Regions from separate parts of the Mesorhizobium sp. B2-4-6 genome, predicted to be linked through region 4. Evidence: predicted binding sites of a transcription regulator. Region 4 holds the regulator's gene; each other region holds the start of a gene.
The links. Region 4 encodes PhoB, which activates phosphate uptake and scavenging genes when phosphate is short. Its sites were predicted from a motif close to TGTCATNNANCTGTCAT; they were not measured.
Positions count from the first base shown of each region.

Region 1: the regulator PhoB is predicted to act here: its motif matches at 2,949-2,965, upstream of FJ957_RS20945 (PhoX family phosphatase).
Region 2: the regulator PhoB is predicted to act here: its motif matches at 4,129-4,145, upstream of FJ957_RS26910 (RNA degradosome polyphosphate kinase).
Region 3: the regulator PhoB is predicted to act here: its motif matches at 5,674-5,690, upstream of FJ957_RS19760 (DUF1045 domain-containing protein).

Region 1 is NZ_VFVI01000008.1:246,848-253,975, forward strand. Features, by position in the region: gene FJ957_RS20935 (phosphatidylglycerol lysyltransferase domain-containing protein) at 1-63, opposite strand, end outside; partial or broken gene FJ957_RS20940 (GNAT family N-acetyltransferase) at 304-645, shown strand; gene FJ957_RS20945 (PhoX family phosphatase) at 889-2,886, opposite strand; gene FJ957_RS20950 (hypothetical protein) at 3,121-3,459, shown strand; gene FJ957_RS20955 (phosphatase PAP2 family protein) at 3,477-4,178, shown strand; gene FJ957_RS20960 (helix-turn-helix transcriptional regulator) at 4,270-4,539, shown strand; gene FJ957_RS20965 (SulP family inorganic anion transporter) at 4,673-6,394, shown strand; gene FJ957_RS20970 (DMT family transporter) at 6,403-7,128, opposite strand, start outside.
Region 2 is NZ_VFVI01000014.1:74,378-81,505, forward strand. Features, by position in the region: gene FJ957_RS26900 (DoxX family protein) at 1-241, shown strand, start outside; gene ppx (exopolyphosphatase) at 246-1,781, opposite strand; gene FJ957_RS26910 (RNA degradosome polyphosphate kinase) at 1,778-3,973, opposite strand; gene FJ957_RS26915 (zinc-finger domain-containing protein) at 4,224-4,469, shown strand; gene FJ957_RS26920 (FAD-dependent monooxygenase) at 4,499-5,731, shown strand; gene FJ957_RS26930 (TIGR02117 family protein) at 5,888-6,553, opposite strand; gene FJ957_RS26935 (amino acid ABC transporter ATP-binding protein) at 6,828-7,128, opposite strand, start outside.
Region 3 is NZ_VFVI01000008.1:18,433-25,560, reverse strand. Features, by position in the region: gene FJ957_RS19795 (transporter substrate-binding domain-containing protein) at 1-240, shown strand, start outside; gene FJ957_RS19790 (ABC transporter permease subunit) at 416-1,162, shown strand; gene FJ957_RS19785 (ABC transporter permease) at 1,172-1,903, shown strand; gene FJ957_RS19780 (ATP-binding cassette domain-containing protein) at 1,903-2,718, shown strand; gene phnN (phosphonate metabolism protein/1,5-bisphosphokinase (PRPP-forming) PhnN) at 2,881-3,507, opposite strand; gene FJ957_RS19770 (alpha-D-ribose 1-methylphosphonate 5-triphosphate diphosphatase) at 3,504-4,643, opposite strand; gene FJ957_RS19760 (DUF1045 domain-containing protein) at 4,825-5,532, opposite strand; gene iolB (5-deoxy-glucuronate isomerase) at 5,781-6,593, opposite strand; gene FJ957_RS19750 (DUF3329 domain-containing protein) at 6,974-7,128, opposite strand, start outside.
Region 4 is NZ_VFVI01000010.1:8,512-15,639, forward strand. Features, by position in the region: gene FJ957_RS22540 (response regulator) at 1-251, shown strand, start outside; gene pstS (phosphate ABC transporter substrate-binding protein PstS) at 810-1,868, shown strand; gene pstC (phosphate ABC transporter permease subunit PstC) at 1,933-2,919, shown strand; gene pstA (phosphate ABC transporter permease PstA) at 2,923-3,774, shown strand; gene pstB (phosphate ABC transporter ATP-binding protein PstB) at 3,771-4,574, shown strand; gene phoU (phosphate signaling complex protein PhoU) at 4,595-5,302, shown strand; gene phoB (phosphate regulon transcriptional regulator PhoB) at 5,319-6,008, shown strand; gene FJ957_RS22575 (SDR family oxidoreductase) at 6,055-6,693, opposite strand; gene FJ957_RS22580 (alpha/beta hydrolase) at 6,757-7,128, opposite strand, start outside.

The DNA.
Region 1 (7,128 bases), on a different contig from region 4:
CCGCGGAACCTTGGGCGCCACGGCGTCGAGAAGCCTGTCGAAATAGATGCGCAGGGGCGCCATGAGCTCCGCATGCCAAGAATGGATGACCTGCCGCCCTCAGGTCGCGAATCGCTGGCGACCGCTGCCGGCCGCGTCGCGCCAGCGCGATATAGGATGCATTTGGCGGCGAATGAAGGGCAAACGTCCGAAAGCGTCCAGTATCGTCCATCGACCGCGCGAAACGCGCCATGCGCGCGTCGGCTTTGGCGCAATCCCTCGGCGTCGCGCAACCGGGCATGACGCGTAGCGTGGCGCTGCTTGCTCGCGTCTCTCACCAAGCCCGGCCCGTTCACGCTGGAGGCGCTGAGCCTCGGCGATTTCTGGGGCATCAGGATCGACGGCTGGCTGGCGGCGATGGCCGGCGAGCGCATGAAGCAGCCCGGTTGCTCGGAACTCAGCGGCGTCTGCACGCATCCGGATTTCCGCGGCGGCGGCCTTGCCCGGCTGCTGTGGGTGTTCGTGGCGGGCAGGATCGCGGCGCGCGGCGAGATTGCGTACCTGCACGCCTATGACAGCAATGCGGCGGCGATCGAACTTTACGAGTCGATCGGCTTCCGCCTGAGAAACAGGATGAACGTGGCCATGGTTCAACGCGCGAAGTGACTGCTCGGCTTCGTCATCCACGGGCGGAGCGAGGAGCGCAGCGACGCAGCGCAGACCCGAGGATCCATTCCGTGACATGCGAGCGTTGCACGGTGCAGAATTCTGCTCCGCTGCGCCCTGTGATCGCGGTCACGGCATGGATTCCAGGGTCTCCGCGACGGAGCTTCGCTCCTGCTTCGCCCTAGAATGACGACGTTGGGGAGGCTTCCGCCAATCCCCAACGCTTGCGCTAGCCTCAGCGCATCACACCGCGATCTTGCCGCCGCCCTGCTTCGTAATCGCGACGACCGACGGCCTTACCGGCATGTCCGGCTTGAAGTCCGGCCAGCGGGTCGACGGGTCCTCGTAATAGGACGGGCGGCCAAAGCCTTCCCAGTCCTCGCCGCCGTCGCCCGGATGCTGGACGGCGACGAAAGCCGTCTGGTCGTCAGGCGCGAACAGCGGGCCGCACATCTCGGCGCCGATCGGGACGCGGAAGAACAGTTTCGACGTTGCCCGCGCGGCACCCTCGGTATCGACCGCCCACAGGCCGTCGGTGCGGCCGGTGGCCTTCGGACCCTGGCCGTCGGTGGCGACCCACAGGCGCCCGGCGGAATCGACGGCGCAATTGTCCGGCATGCCGAACCAGCCATGGGCGGTGGTCGCGGTGGAGAAGGTGGCGCCGACATCGGCCACCGACGGATCGCCACATTTCAACAGCACCTCCCATTTGCCCTTGGTCGCGGCGAAGTCGCCGCCTTCCTCGACGATCTCGATGATGTGGCCGAAGGCGTTGCCAGCGCGCGGATTGGCGGCGTCGACCTGCTCGGCCTTGCGCTTGGTGTTGTTGGTCAGCATGACATAGACCTTGCCGTTGCCGGCATTGGGCTGGATGTCCTCCGGCCGGTCCATCTTGGTGGCGCCGAGCAGGTCGGCGGCGCGCCGCGTCTCGATGAGAACGTCGGCCTGGGAAGCAAAACCGTTCTCCGCCGTCAGCGGGCCTTCACCGAAAACGATCGGGATCCATTCGACCGAACCGTCCTCGGCGAATTTCGCCACATGCAGCGTGCCGTCGTCGAGCAGGTCCATGTTGGCCGCGCGGTCATCGGGATTGAACTTACCGGCGGTGACGAATTTGTAGACATAGTCGAAGCGCTCATCGTCGCCGAGATAGAAGACGACGCGGCCGTCCCTGGCGACGATCGACTCGGCGCCCTCATGCTTGAAGCGGCCCATGGCGGTGCGCTTCCTCGGCACCGAAGCCGGATCGTTGACGTCGACCTCGACGATCCAGCCGAAGCGATTGGGCTCGTTCGGCTCCTTGGCGAGGTTGAAGCGGTCGTAATGCGCGCCCCACTCATAGGCGCCTTCCGGAATGCCGAGGCGCTTGTAGTTGGCGGCCTCCCTGTGGCCTTCCGGCAATTCGCCCGAGAAATAGCCGTGGATGTTCTCCTCGGCCATCACATAGGTGCCCCAGGGCGTGACGCCGCCGGCGCAGTTGTTGACGGTGCCGATGACCTTCGCGCCGGACGGGTCGGCATTGGTCTTGACGCGATCGTGGCCGGCGACCGGGCCGGACAGCGCCATCTCGGTGGTGGACATGATGCGGCGGTTGAGCTTGCCGTCGCGCACCACCTGCCACTTGCCGCCTTGCTTGCGGATTTCGACGATCGTGCCGCCATGTGCGGCCATCTCGACATCGACCTGCTCCTTCGAGAGCGGCGCCACCTCGGCGGCCTTCTTGCCGTCCTTCTCGACGATCGAGACGATGCCGGGGAACATCAGATGCGGGTTGGTGTATTCGTGATTGACGACCAGCAAGCCGTGCTCGGCGGAGCCGTCGATCGGGATATAGCCGACATAGTCGTTGTTGTAGCCGAACTGCCTGGCCTGGGCTTCGGCCGATTGTTTTGCCGGATCGAACTCCGGCGAGTCGGCGAACAGCGGATCGCCCCAGCGCAACAGCACGTCGGCGTCATAGCCCGGCGCGACATGGTGCTTGTCGTCGATGCCGGCCTCGAGCTCGTCGAACTTGAAAGCCGAAGCCTCTGCGGCGCGCGCCTCGTCGGCGGCGATCAGCGCCAGCGGGCTGACGGTGGCGGCAATGGCCGAGACGGCCAGCGAGCCCATGAGAAAGCCGCGGCGCGAGAAACGCGCGGCGATGATCTCGCCCATGGTGCGGTTGTCGGTCGGGTTGGCGGGCGGGCCGTCATTTTCCTCGAGCTGGCTGGTGCGGAAGCGGGTCTCAGGGGTCACGGTCATGGGATTCCTCTGGCTTCTTGAGGTGGCTGGGATTTTGACCTTTCGACCCCTAAAGCGCGCCGATCACATTTTCGTGACATGGCTTCGACGTACCCCCTCGGTGATTGGCGAAGTCGTCGATGTCGGTCCGCGGCCTTCGCCCTATCCTCCATCGCCCAGCTTGACGGTCTCGCCCGCTTCGGAAACAAGGGCTGCGGTCGGCGTGGCGACGGCGCTTCAAGAAGGGGACGACAGGTGAGTTTCTGGGGACTGGGGCAGCTCGGCATTTCGACGGTGATGTTCCTGCTGGCGGCGATGGCGGCCAAGCATTGGGGGATGGCGCCGAGCCTGGCCAAGCTCTTTTTGACCCTGGCGCTCTACACGGCTGGCAATCTGATCATGCTGCGGCTGGTGCGCGAATTCGGCATGTCGGTGTCGTTCAGCCTGTCGGCGGTGATCCAGCTCGTCGCGGTCAATGTCGTGGCGCTCGCCTTCTTCGGCGAGCGGCTCAACGGTTTGCAAGCGACCGGCATGGTGCTGGCGATCGCCGCCGTCGCGCTGATCACGCTTGGGCCCTATATCCAACGGCTGTAGCTGGACCCAAGGCCAGAATGAAATCGACCGCCAACGCGCTGCTTAACAAAATGGAATTCCCGGTGCTGCTGGCCGGGCTGGTGATTGCCGGCGGTCTATGGGGCCTAGTGGAGCTGATTGAGGTGGCGCGCGCCACCACGCCACATGCCTTCGATACGGAAATCCTGCTTGCCTTCCGCCATGCCGGGCAGCCGGACAGTCCAATCGGTCCACCCTGGCTCGAAGGTGCGGTGCGCGACGTCACCGCGCTGGGCAGCACCGCTGTGCTGGTGCTGATCACGACGGCGACGATCGTCTATCTGCTCTTGATCCGCAGGCCCTTGACCGCTCTGTTCATGTTCGCGGCCGTGGCGGGTGGGCAAGTGCTTTCCAGCCTGCTCAAATTCGAGGTCGACCGGCCGCGCCCCGATCTCGTCTCGCATCTCGTCACCGAGACTTCGCTCTCGTTCCCCAGCGGCCACGCGATGCTGTCGGCGGTGACCTATCTGACCCTCGGCTCGCTGGCCGCCCGCTTCCTGCCGGACCGCAGGACGAAAGTCTTCGTGCTTGGCCTTGCCGTGCTCACCACGGTGCTGATCGGCGCCAGCCGCGTCTATCTTGGCGTGCACTGGCCGTCCGACGTGCTTGCCGGCTGGTGCGCGGGCTTCGCATGGGCCATGCTGTGCTGGCTTGCGGCACGCCTGGTGCAGCGACGCAAGGTTGTTACGGATAGCGAATAACCAATGTTTCATCTATGCCAAATGAGGGTTGAAACATCAGGATGTTTATATTATCCATTGACACCGCAGACTCAGACATAGGTTCTGGCCGATGATCACTGCTGCGCAGATGCGCGCCGCAAGAGCGTTGGCCGGTATCGACCAGCGAACGCTCGCCGAGCGCGCCGGAGTTTCGCTTCCGACGATACAGCGTATGGAGGCGAGCGAGGGCGTCGTGCGAGGCGTCGTCGACACGCTGATGAAGGTCATCCAGGCCCTCGATGAGGTCGGGGTGGAATTGATCGGCGAGAACCAGACCAGCGAACGCGGCGGCAGGGGCGTACGCCTCAAGGCCATCGTGGCGCAGAACCCGCAGGGCTGAGCCGCAACTGCATCCGCCCCCGGAAACCGTAGCCGGTTTCGGGCAGCGCGATGCAGCGTCGCAACGGTTATCGCGACGGCGACCGCCGACATGCAGCCGACGATCCCGCCGCCCTGTGGAGCGGAAGCAGTTCATGGATCAGGCGCGGCGGGCAATTCACCATCAGGCGCGGCCGAGGTTCGCCGAGCTGTTCACGCCAAAGCTGGTGACGGTGCTGCGCGAGGGCTACCACCTCAGGCAGCTGAGGGCCGATCTAATCGCCGGCCTGACGGTCGCCATCGTGGCTCTGCCGCTGTCGATGGCGATCGCAATCGCCTCGCATGTCGGGCCGGAGCGCGGTTTGTTCACGGCGATCATCGGCGGCTTCATCGTCGGCGCGCTTGGCGGCAGCCGGTTCCAGATCGGCGGGCCCGCCGGCGCCTTCATCGTGGTCGTGGCCTCGACGGTCGACCGGCACGGCGTCGACGGACTGATCCTGGCGATGCTTATGGCCGGTGTCTTCCTGATCGCGGCCGGGTATCTGAGGCTCGGCGCTTATGTGAAGTTCATCCCCTATCCGGTAACGGTCGGCTTCACAGCCGGCATCGCCGTCATCATCCTGTCCAGCCAGTTGCACGACCTGTTCGGCCTGACGCTGCCGGGCAAGGAGCCAGGCGACCTGCTGCCGCGGCTTATCGCGCTCGGCAAGGCTGCCGGGACAGCAAATCCGGCGGCCATTGCCGTCGCCGCGCTGACGATAGGGATCATCGTGGCCATGAAGCGCTGGCGGCCCTCCTGGCCGGGCCTACTGATCGCGGTCGCCGCGGCGTCGCTGGCCGCGACGGCTCTTGGTCTTCCCGTGGAGACGATCGGCACGCAATTCGGCGGCATTCCGCGGATGTTGCCGGACCCGACTCTACCGCCGCTCGATGCGCAGAAGCTCATCTCCGTGGTACCCGATGCAATTTCCTTCGCCCTGCTGGGAGCGATCGAGTCGCTGCTTTCCGCCGTGGTCGCGGACGGTATGACCGGCCGACGGCACCGCTCCAACTGCGAACTGGTAGCACAGGGCATCGCCAATATCGGCTCGGCGCTCTTCGGCGGGATCTGCGTGACCGGACTGATCGCGCGCACGGCAACCAACATCCGCGCCGGCGCGCATGGACCGTTGTCGGGAATATTCCATTCCGCCTTCCTGCTGCTGTTCATGCTGGTGGCTGCGCCGCTTGCCAGCTATATCCCGCTGGCGGCGCTTGCCGGGGTGCTGGCCACGGTGGCCTGGAACATGGTGGAGAAGCCAGCCTTCCTGGCGCTGATCCGATCGTCCTGGGGCGACGCCCTGGTGCTTCTGGTCACCTTCGGACTTGTCATCTTCCGCGACCTCACCACCGGCATCGTGATCGGCTTCGCGCTGGGCGCGCTGCTGTTCATCGGGCGGATGGCACGTTCGGTCGAGGTGGAGGCGCACGTCCCGTCGGTGACGGACGACCGCGCCGACGACGCAAATGGCGGGCGCGTAGCCTATGACCTCGCCGCCGCCACCGATCCGGACACCGTCATCTACCGCATCTCCGGCGCCTTCTTCTTCGGCGCTGCGGCAACGGTTGCCGCGGTGCTGGACCGTATCGCCGACCAGCGCAGGAACTTCATCCTCGATTGCACGGCGGTGCCCTTCCTCGATTCGACCGCGGCAAACGTCATCGAAAGCACCGTGCGCAAGGCCAGGCGCGCCGGAGGACGCTTCATTATCGCGGGCGCCTCGTCGCAAGTCAGGCGCACGCTGATAAGCCATGGCGTCAAGCGACCGCTGGTAACCTATGCCGCCTCGATCCGTGACGCGCGGGCGCAACTGGGCGGAAAAGCGGCGACGGCGTAGGCCCCTGCTCAAACGGTCGCTTCGATCGGCTCGGCAAGCTTCGGATTGGCGCGCGCGGCGATCAGGCAGCCGGCGACGATGAGGCATGCCCCTGTCAGCGTGGTCCAGGCCACCGTCTCGCCGAAGAAGAACCAGCCAAGCGCGATCGCCCAGATGAAGGCCGAGTATTCGGTCGGGATCAGATATTGCGCCTCGGCACGGGCGTAGGACCAGCTCATCAAAAATTGCCCGGCGAGCGACAGCAGCGCCACCGCGCCCAAAGGAAGCCAGAGATCGCTCGGCAGCGCAACCGCGAGCCAGGGTGCTGCGAGACCGAGGATGATCGCGACGAAGAGGTTCTGGAACAGCATGATCTCGACCGGCCTGGCCAGCAGCGCCTGTTGCCGGGAGAGGATCAGATTGTAGGCGTAGAACACCGTCGATACGAGCACCGCGGCCGTGCCAAGCAGGGCATCTTGCGAATGGCTTGCCGCCCCGAATTTGCCGGCCAGCATGATCGCGACGCCCGCCATGCCGGCCAGCGACGCCCAGACCGCCTGCCGCCTTATGCGTTCGCCCAGCAACAATGCCGCAAGGAAAAGCGCAAACAGCGGCGCGACGAAGCTGAGCCCGATCGCCTCGGCGAGCGGCAGCCTCGCCAGACCCCAGAAGAACAAGACCAGGACGATACCGACAATCGCGGCGCGCAAGGCATGCAGGCCCAGCACCGGAAGGGTCGGCTTCGAGCGCGACCC
Region 2 (7,128 bases), on a different contig from region 4:
GATCCTCGTCGGCTTTCAGACGCGGATCGTGGCGCTTTTGCTTGCGGCCTTCTGTGTGGTCGCAGGTTTCATCGGCCACTACGGCCAAGGCGGAGAAGATGCGACCCTCGCCTTCCTGCACCAGCAGATGCTGATGAAGGACATCGCCATTGCCGGCGGCTTCCTGGCGCTCGCCATGGCCGGCGCCGGCGCATGGTCGGCTGACGGGCGTGGGTTCGGGATCGGCGCCGACGTCACCTGATCTGTTACTTCACCGAAACGCTCGGCCCGCCCTCGACCGCCAGCATGAGCCGGCGGTTGGTGATACGTGCCAGTTGCGCCAGCCGGCCGGCCGGGCGCTCGCCATAGAGATCGGAAAGCGAGGCCGGCAACACCAGCGCCAGCGCGCCGTTGCCGCGGCTTTCCCACTTCAGCCGCGGCATCACGCCGGGCATCGCCGCGGTGAGCAGATAGACCACGCGCATCATCGCCGCCAGCACTCGGGCGCGCTCGAGCAGCCTGGGCGGCGCCAGCGCTTTGATCTCTGGCGCGATGCCGTCGTTGAAGATGCCGTCATGGCGATAGGCGTTGGCCAGGGCCAGATAGGCGCGGCCGGGATGGTCGACGCCGATGAAGGAAGCGTGCGCGATAATGTTGAGCGACTGCCTGCCGCGATATTCAGGATGCGCCCGCCAGCCGATATCGGCTAGCAGGCAGGCAGCATGGCGGTAGCGCGCCTCGTCCTCCGTCTCGTCGATGCCGAAGGCCTTGAACGCCTTGCCGGTCCATTCGACCAGGTCATGCGCATGGTGCACCGAGCGCGAGCGTAAGAGCGCCAGTTCCTCCGCGGCCGAGATCAGCGGATCGGATTTCTGCTCCTCGGCGTCGAGCAGCGAATAGAGGAACCCCTCGCGCACGCCTTGCGCCGAGACGATGATCTTCGAGGGCTGCATCGCCGTCATGATCTCCTGCAGCACGACCGCGCCGTAGGGCAGCAGCGAGCGGCGGTTCTTGGAGACGCCCTCGATGCCCCTCACCTTCTCGACCTCGCCCTTGGCCACCTGCTTCAGGAAAGCCTGCGCGCTGTCGGCCGAAATCTCGTAGTGGTGCATGACGCCAAGCGGGTAGTTGGTCATCTCCATGTGCAGCCTGGCGAGGTTTCGCCAGGTGCCGCCGACGGCGTAGAAGACCCTACCCTGCCCGCCCTTGAGCAGCTTTGCCCGCGCCAGTTCCTGGCGCGCGATCTTCTGCGCCTGGACGAGCGAATTCCTGGCCATATCCTGCAGGCGCAGGCCGCCGAGCGGCAGCGTGATGCCCTCGCCGATCGTTTCGCGATTGATGTCGATCAGTTCGAGGCTGCCGCCGCCAAGGTCGCCGGCGATACCGTTGGCCGGATGGAAGCCGGAAATGACGCCGAGCGCCGAATAATAGGCTTCCTGACGACCGGTGAGCACGCGGATCTCGGTCTTCAGAACGTCCTCGGCGCGATGGATGAAATCGGGGCCGTTGCCTGCCTCGCGCGCCGCCGCGGTGGCCAGCACATACATATGCTCGGCGCCAGCTTGATCCGAAAGCGCGCGAAAACGGCGGAATTCCTCCATCGACCGCGTCACCGCCTCGGGGTCGAGCTTGCCCGTCGAAACGATGCCGCGGCCGAGGCCGGCCAGCATCTTTTCGTTGAACAGAAGCGTGGGCGAGCGTGCCAGCCCCTCATAGACGACGAGGCGGATCGAGTTCGATCCGATGTCGATGATCGACAGCGGTCGCCGGTCCTGAAGCCGGCCCTGGGAAACTGCAATCACGCGGCGCCGTTCTTCTTGCGGCGCTTGAACTGAGCGATGCGTTTGGGCGCATGCGATTTCAGCGCGTCGCCCCGTCCGGAGAGGCTCGGATTGGTCATGAAATATTCCTGCGCGTTGAACGGTTCTTCGCCTTCCTCCAGCACAACGCGCCGGGAGGTGCCGTCAGCCAATACGTCGAAACTTTGCTGGTTGTCCATGATGTTGCCCAGCATGATCTGACCAAGCACCTGTTCATGCACAGTTGGATTGGTGATCGGCACCAGGGTCTCGACGCGGCGGTCGAGATTACGCGGCATCATGTCGGCCGACGAGATGTAGACGACCGCCTCGTCCGACGGCAGACCGTGGCCGTTGCCGAAGCAGAAGATGCGGCTGTGCTCGAGGAAGCGGCCGACGATCGATTTCACCCTGATATTCTCGGAAAGACCGGGCACCTGCGGCCGCAGACAACAGATGCCGCGCACGACGAGGTCGACCTCGACGCCGGCGCGGCTGGCGTCGTAAAGCGCGTCGATGATGGTCGGATCGACCAGCGCGTTCATCTTCATCCAAATGCGCGCCGGCCGTCCTTCGCGGGCATGGACGATCTCGTCCGAGATGTGTTTCAGGATGCGGTTGCGCAGCGTGAAGGGCGATACGGCAAGGCGCATCTCCTCGGCGGGCTCGGCATAGCCGGTGATGAAGTTGAAGAGCTGCGCGACATCGCGCGCGATCGTCGGATCGGTCGTGAAGAAGGACAGGTCGGTGTAGATGCGGGCGGTAACCGGGTGGTAGTTGCCGGTGCCGAGATGCACATAGTTGCGCAGTTTGCCGTCCTCGCGGCGCACCACCAGCGACATCTTGGCGTGTGTCTTCAGCTCCAGGAAGCCGAACACGACCTGGACGCCGGCGCGCTCGAGGTCGCGCGCCCAGCGGATGTTGGCCTCTTCGTCGAAACGCGCCTTGAGCTCGACCAGTGCCGTGACCGACTTGCCGGCCTCGGCGGCATCGATCAGAGCGCGCACGATCGGGCTGTCGTTGGAGGTGCGGTAGAGCGTCTGCTTGATCGCCACCACTTCCGGGTCGGCGGCGGCCTGGCGCAGGAACTGCACCACCACGTCGAAGGACTCGTATGGGTGATGGACGACGATGTCCTTCTCGCGGATGGCGGCGAAGCAGTCGCCGCCATGCTCGCGGATGCGCTCGGGAAAGCGCGGATTGTAGGGCGTGAATTTGAGATCGTCGCGCGGAATGGCGACGATCTCGGAGATCTGGTTGAGCGCCAGCGGACCGGTGAGCACGCTGATGCGGCTCGACGAGACGCCGAGCTCGCCGGCGACGAAGTCCCGCAACGCGGCCGGCATCAGCGTGTCGAACTCGATGCGGATCACCGAGCCGCGGCGGCGCCGCTTCAGCGCCGTTTCGAACAGGCGCACCAGGTCTTCCGACTCTTCCTCGACCTCGATGTCGCTGTCGCGGATGATGCGGAACGTGCCGGAGCCCTTGACCTCGTAGCCGGGGAAAAGCTTGCCGATATAAATGCCGACCACTTCCTCCAGCGGAATGAAGCGGACATGGTTCTTGCGGTCGGGCAGGCGGATGAACCGCCTGAGCGCCACCGGCAGGCGAAGCAGCGCGCTCATCTCCTCGCCGTTCTTGCGATGGCGCAGTTGCAGCGCGATCGAGAAGCCCAGATTGGGAATGAACGGAAACGGATGCGCCGGGTCGATCGACAGCGGCGTCAGCACCGGGAAAACCTGCTCCTGGAAATGCTCTTCCAGCCAAGCCTTCTCGTCCTTGGTGAGCGCATCGCGGGTGATGCTTTCGATGCCTTCCTTGTTGAGCAGGACCATCAGCGCCGAGAGGCTCTTCTGCTGGTCCTCCTGCAGGCGCTCGACCTCGCGCAGCAATTGCTCGAGCTGCTGCTCGGGCGTGCGGCCGTCCGGGCTTTTCAAGGCGATGCCCTCGCGCACCTGGCCGGCAAGGCCGGCGACGCGGACCATGAAGAACTCGTCGAGATTGGCGGCCGAGATCGACAGGAAGCGGACGCGTTCGAGCAGCGGGTGGTGCTCGTTCAGCGATTCCTCCAGCACGCGGCGGTTGAATTGCAGCCAGGAGAACTCGCGGTTGACGAAACGGTCGGGATTGCCGCCGTCCGGGCTGGCCGCCTCGACGGTGATGAACTCGCTCTGCACAGGCTTCAATTCGTTCATGGTTTCCCGCTCTTGCCCGCAACCGTCCCAGGGAACGCCGCATATTGCCGTCAGGCGACGCTCTAACACGTCTTTGTGACGCATGATCGTCACGGAATCGATCCGTGCCAGTCCCATGCGCTTAACCGGCTCAACTTATCCTCTGCCAGCCTTTTGCGACAGTTTGATTTCATCGATCTTGCAAACGGACCTGTTATGCTCCAGATGCAGACGGGTCACACCCACTGGCCGAACCCAATTGGAGACGACGATGGCAGGCGGTAGCATTCCCCATTTCCAGAACGACGCGGGCCATCCGGTCATCGAGATCGGCGTCAGGGAATTCATGTGCACCGGCGCCAATCCGCCTTTCGACCATCCGCATGTGTTCCTCGACATGGGCGACGACAATGAAAAGGTCTGCCCCTACTGCTCGACGCTCTATCGCTATTCGCCGTCGCTGAAGGCGACGGAGACGCAGCCGGCCGGCTGCCTCTATATCGACCAGGCCGCCTGACCCTGCAGATCATGAATGACTGCTAGATCATGGCTGAAACACGGTCCCGGCAAATCGTCATCGCCGGGGCTGGCATTGCCGGACTGACGGCGGCGCTTGCCTTTGCCGAGCGCGGTTTCCCGGTAAAATTGTTCGAGCAGGCAAAGCAACTCGAAGCGGCCGGCGCCGGCCTCCAGCTTTCCCCCAACGCGACCCGCATCCTGCGCCGGCTTGGTGTGCTCGACCGCCTGCTGCCAAACGCGATCCGGCCGCAAGCGGTGGTGCTGAAGGACGCAAGAAGCTTGCGCGAGCTGGCGCGTGTGCCGCTTGGGGAAGCCGGAGAAAAACGCTGGGGCGCGCCCTATCTGGTGGCGCACCGCGCCGACCTGCAGGCAGCGCTGATGGCCACGGCGGCGGACCGGCCAGATATAGAGCTTGTCACCGGGGCGCGCGTGACCGGCATCGCCCTCGACCCGCAAAGCGTTGCCGCAGCGGTCGAGATCGACGGCAAAGCGACAAGTGTCACAGGCGGCCTGCTTATCGGAGCGGACGGTGTTTGGTCTTCGCTTCGCGCGGGGCTTGCCAGGACGGCCGGCTTTGTGGCGAGCCGCTTTTCGGGCGAGCTCGCCTGGCGCGCGACGGTTCCTGCGGAAAGCGCCGCCGGCAAGGCCTTCGCGCAAATCGGCGCTACTGACAGCGTCACCACCTTCCTGCATCCCGGCTTCCACATGGTCGCCTATCCGGTGAGCAAGGGCCGCGCCTTCAACCTTGCGGCCTTCACCAAGGGCGAGCGGATCGCCGAAGGCTGGTCCGGTCATGCAGACCCCGCCCTTCTTTCCGATGCCATGCGCGGCACGGCGGCAACGCTGTCGAACCTGGTGGCGCTCGCCGGCCCCTGGACGGCGTTCCCCATCCACACGGTCGAGCAGCGCCGCTGGACGACGCCGGACGGCGTCGCGCTTATCGGTGACGCCGCGCATGCCATGACGCCGTTCGCGGCCCAGGGCGCGGCGATGGGGATTGAGGACGCCTCGATGCTCGCCAATCTGGTCGCCGATTTTCCCGGCGATCCGAAGCAGGGCCTGACGGTTTGGGAGGATCTCAGACGGCCGCGCGTCGAAAAGGTGCTGAAACGCGGCGCGCTCAATCGCCTTGCCTGGCATGCCAGGGGACCGGTGGCGATCGCCCGCAACTTGGTGCTGGCGACGCGGACGGCTGAGAGGCTCGCCGCGGACTTGGACTGGCTCTATGGCTGGGAGGAGCGGAAGGTGGTCAGGCGGTAGGAGGCGGACGACCGGATAGGCTCGCGAAGGAACGAGGCGCTCGCCAATTGCTACTAAAGCGCGTCGCGCTGAAGCGGATTCAGGCGACGCGCTTTAGCCTTTGTTTCCATGCATGTCGTTATCGCAAAACCGCTGCACACTTTTGCGCGACATGCATTAATCATACAACCGCAACGACCACCACAGCGTCACCGGCAGCGGGTTCCACCATCCCGTGCGCAGGCCGGCGGCGCGCAGCGCAGCCGCCGTCCAGATATTGCAGCCGACCAGGGCGTTGAAATGGCCGTTGGCTTCGTAGAAGCGGTCGTAGGTTGAATACCCAGCATTCTCGATCGCCATCGGGCCACCCGGCCCCTGCCGAAAACTCACCGCGATATGGTCGAGCAGCGCCGCAAAATGCGCTTCGTCGATGTCGAAGCCGGCGACGGCGGGATGCGGCTCCTTGATCGCGCCGGCGACATCGACATGCATCACCGAAGCGTCGATGGTGAGCGCTTTCAACACCGGCGCGGCCTTCAGCTGCGACCATGTCGGGGTCTCCAGATAGAAGGCGCGGCCGCCCCAGCCGAAGACGATGTAGCGCGCCCCTGGCGCTTCGATCGGCAGGCCGGCATCGGCCAGGAAGGCGAAGCGCCGGCGTACGCCATCATCGAGGGGCACAGCGATGTCGGTGTGGATCGGGTTCCTCAGCACCAATATGTGCCGCGTCCCCTCGCCTCGGGCGGCGGCTGGCCAGAGCGGGCGCGGCACCAGCGTGCCGAGCGCGGCGGCAAGCACCACCGCTGCGACGAGCATTGCCAGATATCGCAGGAATTTTCGCATCAGGCGCGGTAAGCTGGCCCCATTTGTCGCAGCTCTCGAGATTGGCCGAACCCGTTCGTGACTTCGTCATCCTCGGGCTTAACCCGAGAGTCCATGCCGTGACCTCTGCCGTAGGGCGCGACGGTGCAGAATTCTGAACCGCAGCAACGCCTCGATGTCACGGCATGGATTCTAGGGTCTGCGCCGCGTCGCTTCGTTCCTTGCTTTGCCCTAGAATGACGAAGCCGAGGGGTGGTTCGAGCAACCTCCGAGCAACCTGTTACCGGGCTCCGCCTCAGTGCAGTATCTGCGACAGGAAGAGCTTCGTGCGCTCATGGCGCGGATGGTCGAAGAACTCGGCCGGCGTGTTCTGCTCGACGATCTGGCCCTGATCCATGAAGATCACGCGATTGGCGACCTTGCGGGCAAAGCCCATCTCGTGGGTGACGCAGAGCATGGTCATGCCCTCTTCCGCCAGCCCCACCATCGTCTCCAGCACTTCCTTGATCATCTCCGGATCGAGCGCCGAGGTCGGTTCGTCGAAGAGCATGATGCGCGGGTTCATGCACAGCGAGCGCGCGATCGCCACGCGCTGC
Region 3 (7,128 bases), on a different contig from region 4:
GCTTTCGCCGACACCACCTACTTCCTCGGCACGCTGGCCAAGCCGGACGCCAAGGACCTGGAATTCGTCGGCCCGCAATTCAAGGGTGGCCCGATCCTCGGGCCGGGCATCGGCGCCGCTTTCCGCAAGACCGACAAGGACCTGCAGGACATTTACAACAAGGCGCTCAAGGCGGCTCTCGACGACGGCTCGGTGTCGAAATACAGCCTGCAGTGGTTCAAGATCGACATTACCAAGTAATGTCGCAACGGGAGCAGCCAAGGCTGCTTCCGTTTTGCTTTGCATGTCGCCCAAAAGTGCGCAGCGGTTTTGGGAGAACGACATGCATCAAGGCAAGGCCTTAAAGCGCGTCGCCTAACCCGTTTTGACACGCGCTTTAAGGCGGGCAACCCGTCGACGCCCGCAGGAGCCGTACGTGGAGTTTCTCAACGATCTCAAGGACCAGGTGTCGACGGCCTATGAGCTGTTGGCCGCCGGCTGGGGCGTGCAACTGCTCTGGGGCATCGGCTGGACGCTCGCCGTCACCGTCGTCTCGATGCTGATTGGTGCCGTGCTGGGCTCGCTGGTTGCGGCGGCCAAGCTTTCGCATCGCGGCGGATTGAGGTTCATCGGCGAGAGCTACACAACCGTGTTTCGCGGCGAGCCGGAACTGCTGATCATCTATCTGTTCTACTATGGCGGCACGCAGGTCCTGACCGGCGTGGCAAGGTCCACCGGATCGATCGGCTCGACCGACATCTTGAACATGCCGAGCTTCCTCGGCGGCGTTCTCGCGGTCGGCATCATTTCCGGCGCCTATCAGGCGGAGGTTTTTCGCGGGTCGTTCCTGGCGATCCACCGCGGCGAGCTGGAAGCGGCGCGTGCCTATGGCATGTCGGCCTGGCTGCGGTTTCGTCTCGTGATCATGCCGCAAGTCCTGCGCCTCGCCGTGCCTGGGCTGGGCAATGTCTGGCAATTGACCATCAAGGATTCGGCGCTGATCTCGGTCACCGGCGTCGCCGAGCTGATGCTCACCGCGAACAAGGCCGCGCGTTCGACGCATCATTCGCTGCTTTTCTACACGGTCGCCGGCATCCTTTATCTGGTGATGACCTCGATCTCGACGCCGATCTTCGAGAAGGCCGAGCGTTACACCTCCCGCAGCTTCACGCGGCCGAAATAAGAGGTGGCGGTGGATTTCGACTTCTACCTTTCGACCATGTGGAGCGTGCTGAAGGCGCTGCCGCTGACGCTCGAGATCTGGTTCTTCGGCATCGCCTTCGGCCTCATCATCGCCACTGGCCTGACCTGGTTGCGGGCTTCCGGCTACAAGTTCGGCGAATATTTCACCCGCGCCTATGTCTTCGTCTTCCGCGGCTCGCCGCTGCTGGTGCAGCTCTATCTGATCTATTTCGGGCTCTCCCAGTTCGATTTCGTTCGCCACAGCCCGATCCTGTGGCCGATCCTGCGCGATCCGATGTATTGCACGATCGTCGCCATGGCCTTGAACACAGCCGCCTATGAGAGCGAGATTTTCCGCGGCGCGCTGCGGGCGGTGCCTGTCGGCCAGATCGAGGCGGCCAAGGCGTTCGGCATGTCGGCCTTCACCCGCTTCCGCCTCGTCACGCTGCCGATCGCGCTCAGGCTGGCCTTGCCGGCCTATTCGACCGAAATCATCCTCATGACCAAGGCGACGGCGCTCGCGTCCGTGGTCACCATCATGGAGATGATGGGAACGGCGCAAAAGATCCAGCACGACACGTTCCGGCCGATCGAGGTGCTGACCTGCGCCGGGGTGATCTACCTGCTTCTCAACCTGTCGATCGCCCGCCTGTTCGCTTGGGTCGAATACCGGCTTTCACCGCATCTGCGTCCCCCGCCCGAGCAGAGCCAGCAAATCAAATCCGTTCCGGAGGTGTTGTGATGTCGGCAAATGTCGCCACTGCCGCGCAAGCGGCATCGTCCCCGGACGACAAGGCAGCCATCAGCGTCAAGGACCTGCGCAAGTGTTTTGGCGATCACGAGGTGCTCAAGGGCATTTCGCTGGAAGCGCACAAGGGCGATGTGATTTCGATCCTCGGCTCCTCGGGGTCCGGCAAGAGCACGATGCTGCGCTGTATCAATCTCCTGGAGACCCCGGATTCCGGCGAAGTGCGCGTGGATGGCGAGCTCATCCGGATGAAGCGGGGCCGCGACGGCCACCAAATGCCGGCCGACATCCGCCAGGTGGAGCGGATCCGCGCCAACCTCGCCATGGTTTTCCAGAGCTTCAATCTCTGGTCGCACATGACCGTGCTGGAAAACCTCGTCGCCGCGCCGACGCATGTGCTGAAGCGGCCGCGCGCGGAGTGCCTGGAGCAGGCCGAGGCATTGCTGAAGCGCGTCGGCATCTGGGAGCGCCGCAACTACTATCCGCCGCATATGTCGGGCGGCCAGCAGCAGCGCGCTGCGATCGCCCGCGCGCTGGCGATGAATCCCAAGGTGATGCTGTTCGACGAGCCGACATCCGCGCTCGATCCGGAGCTGGTCGGCGAGGTGCTGCGCGTCATGCGCTCGCTCGCGGAAGAAGGACGCACCATGCTGGTCGTCACCCATGAAATGGGCTTCGCCCGCGACGTGTCGAGCAAGGTGATGTTCCTGCACAAGGGCGACGTGGATTCGGTCGGCGCGCCGAAGGAGATGTTCGCCAGGCCGCCGACGCCGCAGTTCAAGCAGTTCATCGCCAACTTCAACAAGTGAGGACGGACCTTGCTCGGCACCAAGATGCGCTGATATTCAGGTCAGGCCGAGCCGAAAGTGGTGGCTTCCGAGAACCGGAGCGGAGCGTACTTAAGTACGTAAGCACCGGAAGCGCAGGGAGCCGCTACTTGTAGGCCGGGCTCACCTGAATATCAGCATATCTTAGATCATGTCCGACAGGTCGGAGAACGCCATCGCCTTGCGCAGCACTTCGGCAAAGCGTTCGCCGGCGACCTCCTTGTCGCCGCCATTGTCGATCGACGTGACGTCCGGTCCTGTCAGCTTGACGCTCGTGCTGCGCGCCAGGCGGGCAAGCACTTCGCCGCGTGATTCGCGGCCGCGCGCCGCCAGCCGTTCCGCCAGTATCTCCGGCGCCGCGGTGATCTCGACCACGGCCAGATTGGCGTAGCGTTCGCGCAGCGCCGGGATGACCGCGCGCGACACGTTGGCAACCGCCACGTGGCCGTTCGCCACGGCCCAGTCGACATCGGCCGGCAGGCCATAGCGAAGGCCGTGCGCGTCCCAGCACAGCGAGAAGGCGCCGTCGGCCTCCGCTTCCGCGAAGGCGGCATCGGCCAGCGTGTCGTGGTCCTCGCTTGCCGTGTCGCTCGGCCTGGTGATGACGCGGCGCACGAATTCCAGCCGCGTCTCGCCGGCGAAGCGCTGCTTGGCGTAGCCGATCATCGTATCCTTGCCGGCGCCGCTCGGGCCGACCACCGCGACGAAGACGCCGTTGCGGATCGGCAGGCTTTCGGCCAGCTCGCGCTCGATGAGGGCCGAGACCATCATGCGACCCGGCGGCCCTGGCGCCACACGGTGCGCACGACCGGCACATGGTCGTCGACCCGCACCCGCACCAGGTCGGCGCGGCGGCCCGGCTCGATGACGCCGCGATCGGCAAGGCCGATGGCTTCGGCCGGGTTCTTCGAAACCATGGCGACCGCCTGCGGCAGCGAGATGCCCTCGACGACATCGCCGAGGAAGAAGGCCGACTGGATCAGGCTGAACGGGATGTAGTCGGACGACAGGATGTCGAGCAGGCGGTCGGCGGCAAGCGTGCGCGCCGAGACATTGCCGGAATGCGAGGCGCCTCGCATGACGTTGGGCGCGCCCATCAGCACGCCGAGGCCGGCCGCCTTCGAGGCCTTGGCCGCCTCTTCCGTCGTCGGGAACTCGGCGACGCGCACGCCCTGCTCGATTGCTTCTTCGACATGGCGGGAGGTCGCGTCGTCGTGGCTCGCCAACACAATGCCGCGCTCCTGGCAGGCGGCCGAGATGAAGACGCGGTTCGGACCGGAATTGCGGGCCGATTCGGCCATCCGCTTCTCGCAGAACTTCTTGAAGTCCTGGTCCGTCAGCTTCAGCTTGCGCTGGTAATAGTAGGCATAGGTCTCGAGGTTGACGAACTGGCGCTGTCCGGGCGCATGGTCCATCAGCGAGGCAAGTTTCACCCGGTCGTCAGTCTCGAAATTGGCGAAAGCCTCGAGGCAGTCCGGCGCCGAGACCTCGCAGCGCAGATGGATGAAATGGTCGGCCCTGAGCCGATCCTGGCGCACGCTGTCCTCGATCGCGTCGGCCAGCTTGCGAACGTCGTCGGACTTCAGGTCGGCATCCTCGTCCATGCCGACGCGCAAGGCGTCGAGCACGGTGGTGATACCTGCGGTCGCCACCTGGGCGTCATGGGCAAGCACGGCGGCAATCGGGTTCCACCGCACTTTCGGGCGCGGCGCGTAATGGCCTTCGAGGTGATCGGTGTGGAGCTCGACGAGACCCGGGATGATGTAGTCGCCGCCCATGTCCTCGCCGGCGCGGGCAGCGCCCGGTTCGACGGCGGCGATCAGGCCGTCGCGCAACAACAGCGAGCCTTCGACGATTTCGTCCGGCAGCACGATGCGGGCATTGGTGAGAACGGTTTCGGCGGTCATCTCAGGCGGTCCTACCTCAAGCGGTCAATCAGAGCAATTCCAGGAAAAGTGCCTTGCGGTTTTCCGCCCGGAATTGCGTAAACAAAAGTCAGAGCAATTCCAGGAAAAGTGCCTTGCGGTTTTCCGCCCGGAACTGCGTAAACAAAGAGATAGGGCAGTTCAGCGTTTCCGCTGAACTGCCCTAGGCGGTCTTGCGGGCCGGGCCGTGGCCAAGCGCATGGTGGGAAAGCACCATGAACGGGGCGCCGGGCTCGCTTTCGACGAACAATGTCAGCGCATCCACCGGCACCGGCTGCCGCAGCACGTCGGCGAACAGTCCGTCGATCGCTGCGCGAAGACGCGGGCTTTCCTGTGGCCCAACGCGCCCCGACAGCGTCATGTGGAAGCGGAACGTGTCGAAGACGTAAGGATAGCCCCATTGGCAGAGGTTGCGGAACTCGTCCGGCTTCAGCGAATCTGGGCTGCGGCGCTCGATCTCGGCCTCGGTCAATGGCGCACGGAAGCAGTCGAAGGCGCGCACGACCTCGCCGGCGAAATCGTTGATCGGGGCGAACGCGGCTTCGGGCACCAGGGCGAAGAAATCGTCGATCTGGCCGACCACTAGGCGCGGGATGACGACTGGCGGAGTGGCTTCGGCGAAACTGTCGAGAGCAGCGCGCAGCGAAGCTTCCGTCTCGTCCGGCGCCAGCCGGAACGGCGCCTTCAGCGTCGCGTGGAACCCGTAGCGCCTGGCGGAGGCGGTATGGAAGGCGACTTCCGCGGCCGACAGATCGCCCACGGCCTCGACCGGTCGCGTCGCCGCGCCAAACGGATCGCGGCCCAGCCAGTTGGCGGCAACGCGCGCCAGCTTCTCGTCCTGTCCCGGAGTGTAGTAGATGGCGTAGCGCATGGGCATTCCTCGTCAAGCGCGCTGCGCGCCCCGAAAGGAATATGCGACGCGCTTCAAGTCATTGTCTTGGCAAGTCGTGGCCCAAAAACGCCGGAGCGTTTGCGGCGACATGCACCGGAACCGCTGCCATAGGTGATTTCCATGACGGATTGACGAAGCTTTCGTGGGTTTTCGAAGGCAAGTCCAGTCGCTAGGTGCTTAGCCGACGATTTTTCCGGACTGGACCAACGACTTCGCCGGCGTGCCGATCAGGCCTTCATCAGCCACTCGTGCTCGGCCGCGTTGTGGAATTTCCACGTCCGCTTCGGTCCGGCCATGACATTGAGGTAATAGAGGTCGTAGCCGTGGCAGGCCGCGCAGGGGTGATAGCCCTTCGGCACCAGCACGACATCGCCGTCCTCGATCGCCATCGCTTCGTCCAGCTCGCGCACGCCGTTGCGGTCGGCATCGGTGTAGATGCGCTGGAAGGCAAAGCCCTGCGGCGGGTTGAGGCGGTGGTAATAGGTCTCCTCGAGATAGGATTCCGCCGGCAGATTGTCCTGGTCGTGCTTGTGCGGCGGATAGCTCGAGGTGTGGCCGCCTGGCGTGATCACCTCGACCACCAGCAGCGAATCCGCCGGCTTGCCCTCGGGCAGGATGTTGGTGACGTAGCGCGTGTTGGTGCCCTTGCCGCGCACTTCCCGGTCGAGATCGTCAGGTCCGATGACGCGCACCGGCAGGCCGCCGCTTAAGCCAGGCGCCGAGCAGACGGCAAGCTCCAGTTCGGTATCGGCCGTCACGGACCAGTCAGCGCCTTCCGGCACATAGACCGACCAAGGCTTGCCTTCGAAGGGCGACATGCGCTCGCCGAGCAGGCCTAGGTCCTTGCCGCCGGCCGACGCCTTGCCTTTGCCGGTGACGAAGACCAGGCAGACCTCGCGGTCGCCGGTCTTGCCGGACGCCGTCTCGCCCGCTTTCAGCCGATGCAGATCGAAACCGACATAGGTCCAGCCGGCGCTTTGCGGCGTGACATGAGCGACGTGGCCGTGGCCCTTGTCGGCCTTGACGAGCAGTTTCGACATTTTTGTCTCCTAATTCCTCGACGCTTCGATTTTCAGGCCTGCTTGCAGGATTTCATCGTTCATTGGACTATCGTGAAAACCGTGAAGATTGGCCGGTTCCTCTCAACTTCGTCATCCTAGGGCGGAGCAGGAGCGAAGCTCCGTCGCGGAGACCCTAGGATCCATTCCGTTCCCTCAGTCGAAGAGTGCAGCGGAGCAGAATTCTGCACCGCAGCGGCTGCCTCGAAGTCACGGAATGGATCCTCGGGTCTGCGCCGCGTCGCTTCGCTCCTTGCTTCGCCCGTGGATGACGAAGCGAAAGATGTTTCAGCCAATCGCTAATGCATCCGATGCGCCATGCGCGCTGTCCGATCCGTGAACCCTCCACCCCATCGACCGCTTCATTCCCTCGGCTCGGCCGGAGGCTTTGCTTCCTCGGCCGGCTTGTAGAGGTAGAAAAACTGCCACACCGCATAACCGGCGAAGCCCAGCGCGATGACGCCCCAGAACGGCGTGCCGGAGGCGAACTCGATCACCGACCAGACCAGGCAGACCG
Region 4 (7,128 bases):
AAATGAACGGGCTGGAGGCGACGGGCGCCATCCGCAGACTCGAGGAAAACATGGGCACGCATGTGCCGATCGTCGGCGTCACCGCGCATGCGCTGAAGGGCGATCACGAACGCTGCCTGGAGGCCGGCATGGACGATTACCTGCCGAAGCCGATCAGTCCGCGGGCGTTGCTCGAAAAGCTCGAGCGATGGCTGGGCTCGGACGTCGAGACCCGGCGCAACGCAGGTTATAGCAATATCGGGAAAGTCTGAAACGCTCAGGCTCGGCGCCTTCGCCGTAGCCGTCAGTCCCGGAATTGCGCGAAATCAAGAGGCAAGGGCGGATTTTTAGCCGGCAGGCGGGCGCAAGGCGTTGACGCATGCGTATGGTGCGATCGCACCATACCAAAGCAAACGCCAAGCTCGGACAATCATGACATTGATTCCGCTCTTCGGTTACGGGCGGGAGCAGCGACCGCCAACAAGAAACAGCGTCGACTCTACCCCAACGGACCTGTTTTCGGCGATGGCCAGGCCATGATCCGCTCTGGCATTCAGGCAACGCACTCTCGTCCGGATTTTATTTCCCGGCGGCCGTCATCCGGCCGCCGGGATAAATTTTGTTTCAAAAGTCAGACAAGTTACTGATTCCCGCGGCAAACTCCGGCCGGTCCATCGAGGCCGCCGCGGACCCTTCCGAGCATTCCCGTTCAGGCGTTACCGGGCTGACACGAAACTGTCATGCGACTGTAATAATCGAAGGCTATTGCCCTCACCGGGCGCCGATAGAACGGGTGCCGAAAGACCATCTTCCGAACAGGAGCAGGCCACATGAGACATTTCATCCGCTCGGCGGCCGTTGCGATTGCAATGGCTGCGGCATCAACCCTTAGCATCTCCGCCGCGATGGCAGCCGATATCTCCGGCGCCGGCGCCACTTTCCCCTATCCGATCTATGCGAAGTGGGCCGACGCCTACAAGAAAGAGACCGGCATCGGTCTCAACTACCAGTCGATCGGCTCCGGCGGCGGCATCAAGCAGATCAAGGCCAAGACCGTGACCTTCGGCGCTTCCGACGCGCCGCTGAAGGGCGAGGATCTGGACTCCACCGGGCTCGCGCAGTTCCCGATGGTGATGGGCGGCATCGTTCCGGTCGTCAATCTCGAAGGCATCAAGCCGGGCGAACTGGTGCTCGACGGTCCGACGCTGGCCGACATCTTCGCCGGCAAGATCACCAACTGGAACGACGAAGCGATCAAGAAGCTCAACCCCGACGCCAAGCTGCCCGACCAGGCGATCGCCGTCGTCCACCGTTCGGACGGCTCGGGCACCACGTTCAACTTCAGCTACTACCTGGCTGACGTCAGCGCCGACTGGAAGTCGAAGGTCGGCGTCAACACCGCGCTCGAATGGCCGGTGGGCATCGGCGCCAAGGGCAATGAAGGCGTCGCCAACAACGTCTCGCAGACCGGCGGCGCGATCGGTTATGTCGAATACGCCTATGCCAAGCAGAACAAGCTGACCTACACCGACCTGATCAACAAGGACGGCAAGAAGGTCGAGCCGACCGCCGCCGCGTTCTCGGCCGCCGCGGCTAATGCCGACTGGAGCTCGCAGCCGGGCTACGGCGTCATCCTGGCCAACCAGGCCGGCGCTGAATCCTGGCCGATGACCTCCGCCACCTGGATCCTTGTCTACAAGAAGCCCGACGACACTGCGGCCACGGCCGAAGCGCTCAAGTTCTTCGCCTGGTCCTATGCCAAGGGCGACGAACTGGCCGCGGGCCTGGACTACGTTCCGATGCCCGACGCGGTCGTGAAGAGCGTCGAGGAAATGTGGGGCAAGGACGTCGTCGACAAGGACGGCAAGCCGCTCTACTCCGGCATGTAATTCCTGTGGAATAAGGAGGGCGTCTCCGGCGCCCTCCTGTCTCTTTCGAAATGCGAGGGGCTAAATGACAGCCGTTTCCGACGCCGCGACATCGTCCGCCCTGCGGACCAGAGAAGCGACAGTGCGCCGCTTCGCCTTCACCGACATGGCATTCCGGACGGCCACGCGCCTTTCCGCCATCCTCGTGCTGGTTCTGCTCGGCGGGGTGGCGATCTCGCTGGTCAGCGGCTCGTGGGAGGCGCTGTCGAAGTTCGGCTTCTCCTTCCTGACCACCGAATCCTGGAACCCGGTCACCGAGAATTTCGGCGCCCTGGCGCCCATCTACGGCACCATCGTCACCTCGGCCATCGCCATTCTAATCGCTGTGCCGATCGGCATCGGCATCGCCGTCTTCTTGACCGAGCTCTGCCCGCGTCCGCTCAGGCGCCCGATCGCCATCGCGGTCGAGCTGCTCGCAGGCATCCCCTCGATCATCTACGGCATCTGGGGCCTGTTCGTGTTCGCGCCGTTCCTGCAGACGACGATCCAGCCCTTCGTCATCGGGCTCTTCAAAGATATCCCCGGCCTCAACAATCTGTTTGCCGGCCCGCCCTACGGTATCGGCCTGCTGACCTCGTCGCTGATCCTCGCCATCATGGTGCTGCCCTTCATCACCTCGATCACCAAGGACGTGTTCGACACGGTGCCGGCGGTGCTGAAGGAATCGGCATACGGCATCGGCTGCACGACCTGGGAAGTGACCCGGCGCGTGACCATCCCCTATACCCGCGTCGGCATCATGGGCGGCGTCATGCTTGGCCTCGGCCGCGCGCTCGGCGAGACGATGGCCGTTACCTTCGTCATCGGCAACGCGCACCGCATCAGCGCCTCGCTGTTTGCGCCGGGCACGACGATCTCGGCGACCATCGCCAACGAATTCACCGAAGCCGACGGCGATCTCTATACATCCTCGCTGGTATCGCTCGGCCTGATCCTGTTCATCATCACCTTCATCATCCTCGCGCTCGCACGTTACATGCTGATGCGCATCGACGCCCGCACGGGAGCCTGACCGATGTCGACGTCGCTTGCACTTCATAGCAGCCGCAAGAGAAAGAACAGCGTGATGATGATGCTGTGCGTCGTCGCCGCAGGCATCGGCCTTGCCTGGCTGGCGCTGATCCTCGGCGCACTGCTCTACAAGGGCCTATCCGGCCTCTCGCTGGCGGTGTTCACCGAAATGACGCCGCCGCCAGGCGATGCCGGCGGCCTGCTCAACGCCATCTACGGCAGCATCGTGATGACCGTCATCGGCGTCATCGTCGGCACGCCGATCGGTGTCCTGGCCGGAACCTACATGGCCGAATACGGCCGCTTCTCGCGCCTGACCACGATCGTGCGCTTCATCAACGACATCCTCTTGTCGGCGCCGTCGATCATCATCGGCCTGTTCGTCTATGAGCTGATGGTGCGGCCGATGGGGCACTTCTCGGCCATCGCCGGTGCCGTCGCGCTGTCGATCCTGGTGATCCCGGTGGTGGTGCGCACCACCGAGGACATGCTGAACCTCGTGCCCAACGCGCTGCGCGAAGCAGGCGCCGCCATCGGCGCGCCGCGCTGGGTGGTGATCCGCTCGGTCGCCTATCGCGCCGCTCTGTCCGGCATCGTTACCGGCATATTGCTGGCGATCGCCCGCATCTCCGGCGAGACGGCGCCGCTGCTCTTCACCGCGCTCAACAACCAGTTCTGGTCGAGCAATCTCAACGCGCCGATGGCCAGCTTGCCGGTGACCATCTTCCAGTTCGCCCTCAGCCCCTATGAGGAATGGCAGCAACTGGCGTGGACCGGCGCACTCATAATCACCCTGACGGTTCTCGGGCTGAGCATCTTCGCGCGCAGCCTCACCGGACGCAGAGAGGACAGATGAAACCGATGTTGTCCACCGATTTGAACGTAGCCGACACGACCGTCGAGAAGTCGAAGATCGAGGTCAAGAACCTCAATTTCTACTATGGCCAGTCGAAGGCGCTGAAGGACATCAACCTGTCCCTGCCCGAGCGCAGCGTGACAGCCTTCATCGGCCCGTCGGGCTGCGGGAAGTCGACGCTGCTGCGCGTGCTCAACCGCATCTACGAGCTCTATCCGAAGCAGACCGCCGAGGGCCAGGTGCTGCTCGACGGCAAGAACATCCTCGACCGCTCGCAGGACCTCAACCTGCTGCGCACCAAGATCGGCATGGTGTTCCAGAAGCCGACGCCATTCCCGATGTCTATCTACGAGAACATCGCCTTCGGCGTCAGGCTCTATGAGAAGATCAGCAAGGCCGAGATGGATAGCCGCGTCGAGTCGGCGCTGAAGCGCGCCGCGCTGTGGACCGAGGTCAAGGACAAGCTCAACGCCAGCGGCCTCAGCCTCTCGGGCGGCCAGCAGCAGCGCCTGTGCATCGCCCGTACCGTGGCGGTGAAGCCCGAGGTCATCCTGCTCGACGAGCCGGCCTCGGCGCTCGATCCGCTGTCGACCGCCAAGATCGAGGAACTGATCGACGAGTTGCAGGCCGACTACACGATCGTCATCGTCACCCACAACATGCAGCAGGCGGCGCGCGTGTCGCGGCAGACGGCGTTCATGTATCTGGGCGAGCTGGTGGAGTTCGACCGGACCGAGAAGATCTTCACCTCGCCCCGCGAGAAGCGCACGCAGGACTACATTACCGGCCGCTTCGGCTGAGTTCATACGAGGACATCATCATGGCCGAACATACCGTCGCCTCCTTCGACGAGGATCTGAGGCAGATCAGCCGGCTCATCAACGACATGGGCGATCTCGCCAGCTCGATGGTCGGCGGCGCGACCAAGGCGCTGCTCGAGACCGACAATGCGCTGGCGCAGCGCGTCGTCTCCGACGACGCCATCATGGACGCTCGTCAGCGCGAGCTCGACGACCGCGCCATCACGCTGATCGCCAAGCGGCAGCCGATGGCGGACGACCTGCGCAACGTGGTCGGCTCGATCCGTATGGCGGGCGACCTCGAACGCATCGGCGATCTCGCCAAGAACATCGCCAAGCGCGTCGGCTCGGTCGGCGTCAGCGCCGCGCCGCGCGACCTCACGCATTCGATCGATTCCATGGCGCAGATGGTGCTGATCCAGGTCCAGGCCGTGATCCAGGAATATATGGTGGGCGATGCCACGGCGCTGGCCAAGCTTCGCAACGACGACGAGCGCATCGACGTCAAATACACCTCCGTCTTCCGTGAGCTGTTGACCTACATGATGGAAGACCCGCGCAACATCACCGCTTGCACGCATCTTCTGTTCTGCGCCAAGAATCTCGAGCGCATCGGCGACCATGTGACCAACATCGCCGAGAACGCCTATTATGTGCTGACCGGCACGCAATTGCCCGCCAATCGTCCGAAGCAGGACGAGACCGCAATGTCGGCGCCGGCGGCCTGACGAAAAGGTTACCCCAATGATCGCGCCACGCATCATGGTGGTGGAGGACGAGGAGCCGCTGGGGGTGCTGCTCCGCTACAATCTCGAATCCGAGGGTTACCAGGTCGAAGTGGTGACCCGCGGCGACGAGGCCGAAATCCGCCTTCAGGAAAACGTTCCCGACATGCTCGTGCTCGACTGGATGGTGCCGGCGGTTTCCGGCATCGAGCTTTGCCGGCGTCTCAGGATGCGGCCCGAGACCGAGCGGCTGCCGATCATCATGCTGACGGCCCGCGGCGAGGAAAGCGACCGCGTGCGCGGCCTCTCGACCGGCGCCGACGACTATCTGGTCAAGCCGTTCTCGACGCCGGAGTTCATGGCGCGCGTCAAGGCGCTGCTGCGCCGCGCCAAGCCGGAGGTGCTGTCCAGCGTGCTCAAGGTCGGCGACATCGTGCTCGACCGCGAATCGCACCGCGTCTACCGCAAGAAGAGCGAGATCAGGCTCGGCCCGACCGAGTTCCGCCTGCTCGAATTCATGATGCGCCATCCCGGCCGCGTGTTCTCGCGCAGCCAGCTGCTCGACAATGTCTGGGGCGAGACGATCTATATCGACGAGCGCACCGTGGACGTCCATGTCGGGCGCCTGCGCAAGGCGGTCAACAACGGCCGCATGCCGGACGTCATCCGCACCATCCGCGGGGCGGGGTACGCGATCAGGGAGGATTAGAGCGGTTCACCGTTCGGTGGGAACCGCCCTCTGCCCCGCCGCCGCTTCACATGAAATCGGGCTTGTCACCATCCGTGCCCGGCTTGTCGACGCCGAGATTTTCGCCGACATGCCGATCCGGCGCTCGGACAATCCGAGCAACCAGATCGGCCACGCTGACGCGCGATACCGACGTGCCCTTGAATGGCTCGTTGCGCGCGGTCGTTTCATAGTCGATGACCGCCTCGTCCATCAGCCATGCGGGCCGCAGGATCGTGTATTCCAGACCGGAGGCCTCGATGGCGTCTCCGGCGCGCCGGAAGGGTTTCAGGTCCTCGCCGATCATGGCGGCGTTCCATTCGCCGAACTTGCCGGACACTTCGTCATAGATGCCGAGCGCCAGAATGAAGATCAGTCGCCTGATGCCGGCCTTCTTCATGGCGGCAATCACGGCCCGAGCCTGCCTGTCGAGGTCCGCGCCGGTCAGATTGGCGTAGACGATATCCTGTCCCTGCATCGCTTCGTCGAGCCTTGCGGCGTCCAGAACGTCGCCTTGGACAACGTTCTGATTTGGCCCGGCAAGGCCGGCAAGGCGCGCCGTGTTGCGGGCAAACAGGGTCAGATGAAGGTCACCGTCGCCCGCCAGCATGTCGATGACGTGGCGGGCAATCTGGCCACCCGCGCCGAGAATGAGAACCTTGATCATATGACCTCGCTTGTTCCGGGTCGAAGGGGACGAACCCTGGTCGATCCCGCATCCCTTGGACGATTACCTTCCGCCGATGGGTTGCAGCGTCTTGCCGAAGAAAGGCGCCAGCACCGACACTGCTTCATCGACATATCTCTCGCCGTCATAGAGATCCATGTGGTTGGCCCCTTCAACGACATGGTAGCTCTTGTCCTTGCTGGCGGCGCGGCTATAGAGGTCGTCGCTCATCCATTTGCTGCCGGCCTTGCTCCCGGCCACGATCTGCAGCGGCTGGGTGAGGTAGGCCTCGGCCTTGGAATAGGCGTCGTAGGGAATGATCTGCGACAGGCTGCGAGCCGTCGCATAACCGGGTGCGGTCGGGTATTCGGCCCGGGGCGTGTGATAATATTCCCAGGCCTGGCGCAGTTCTTCGTTCGGAGCGTCGTCTTCCTT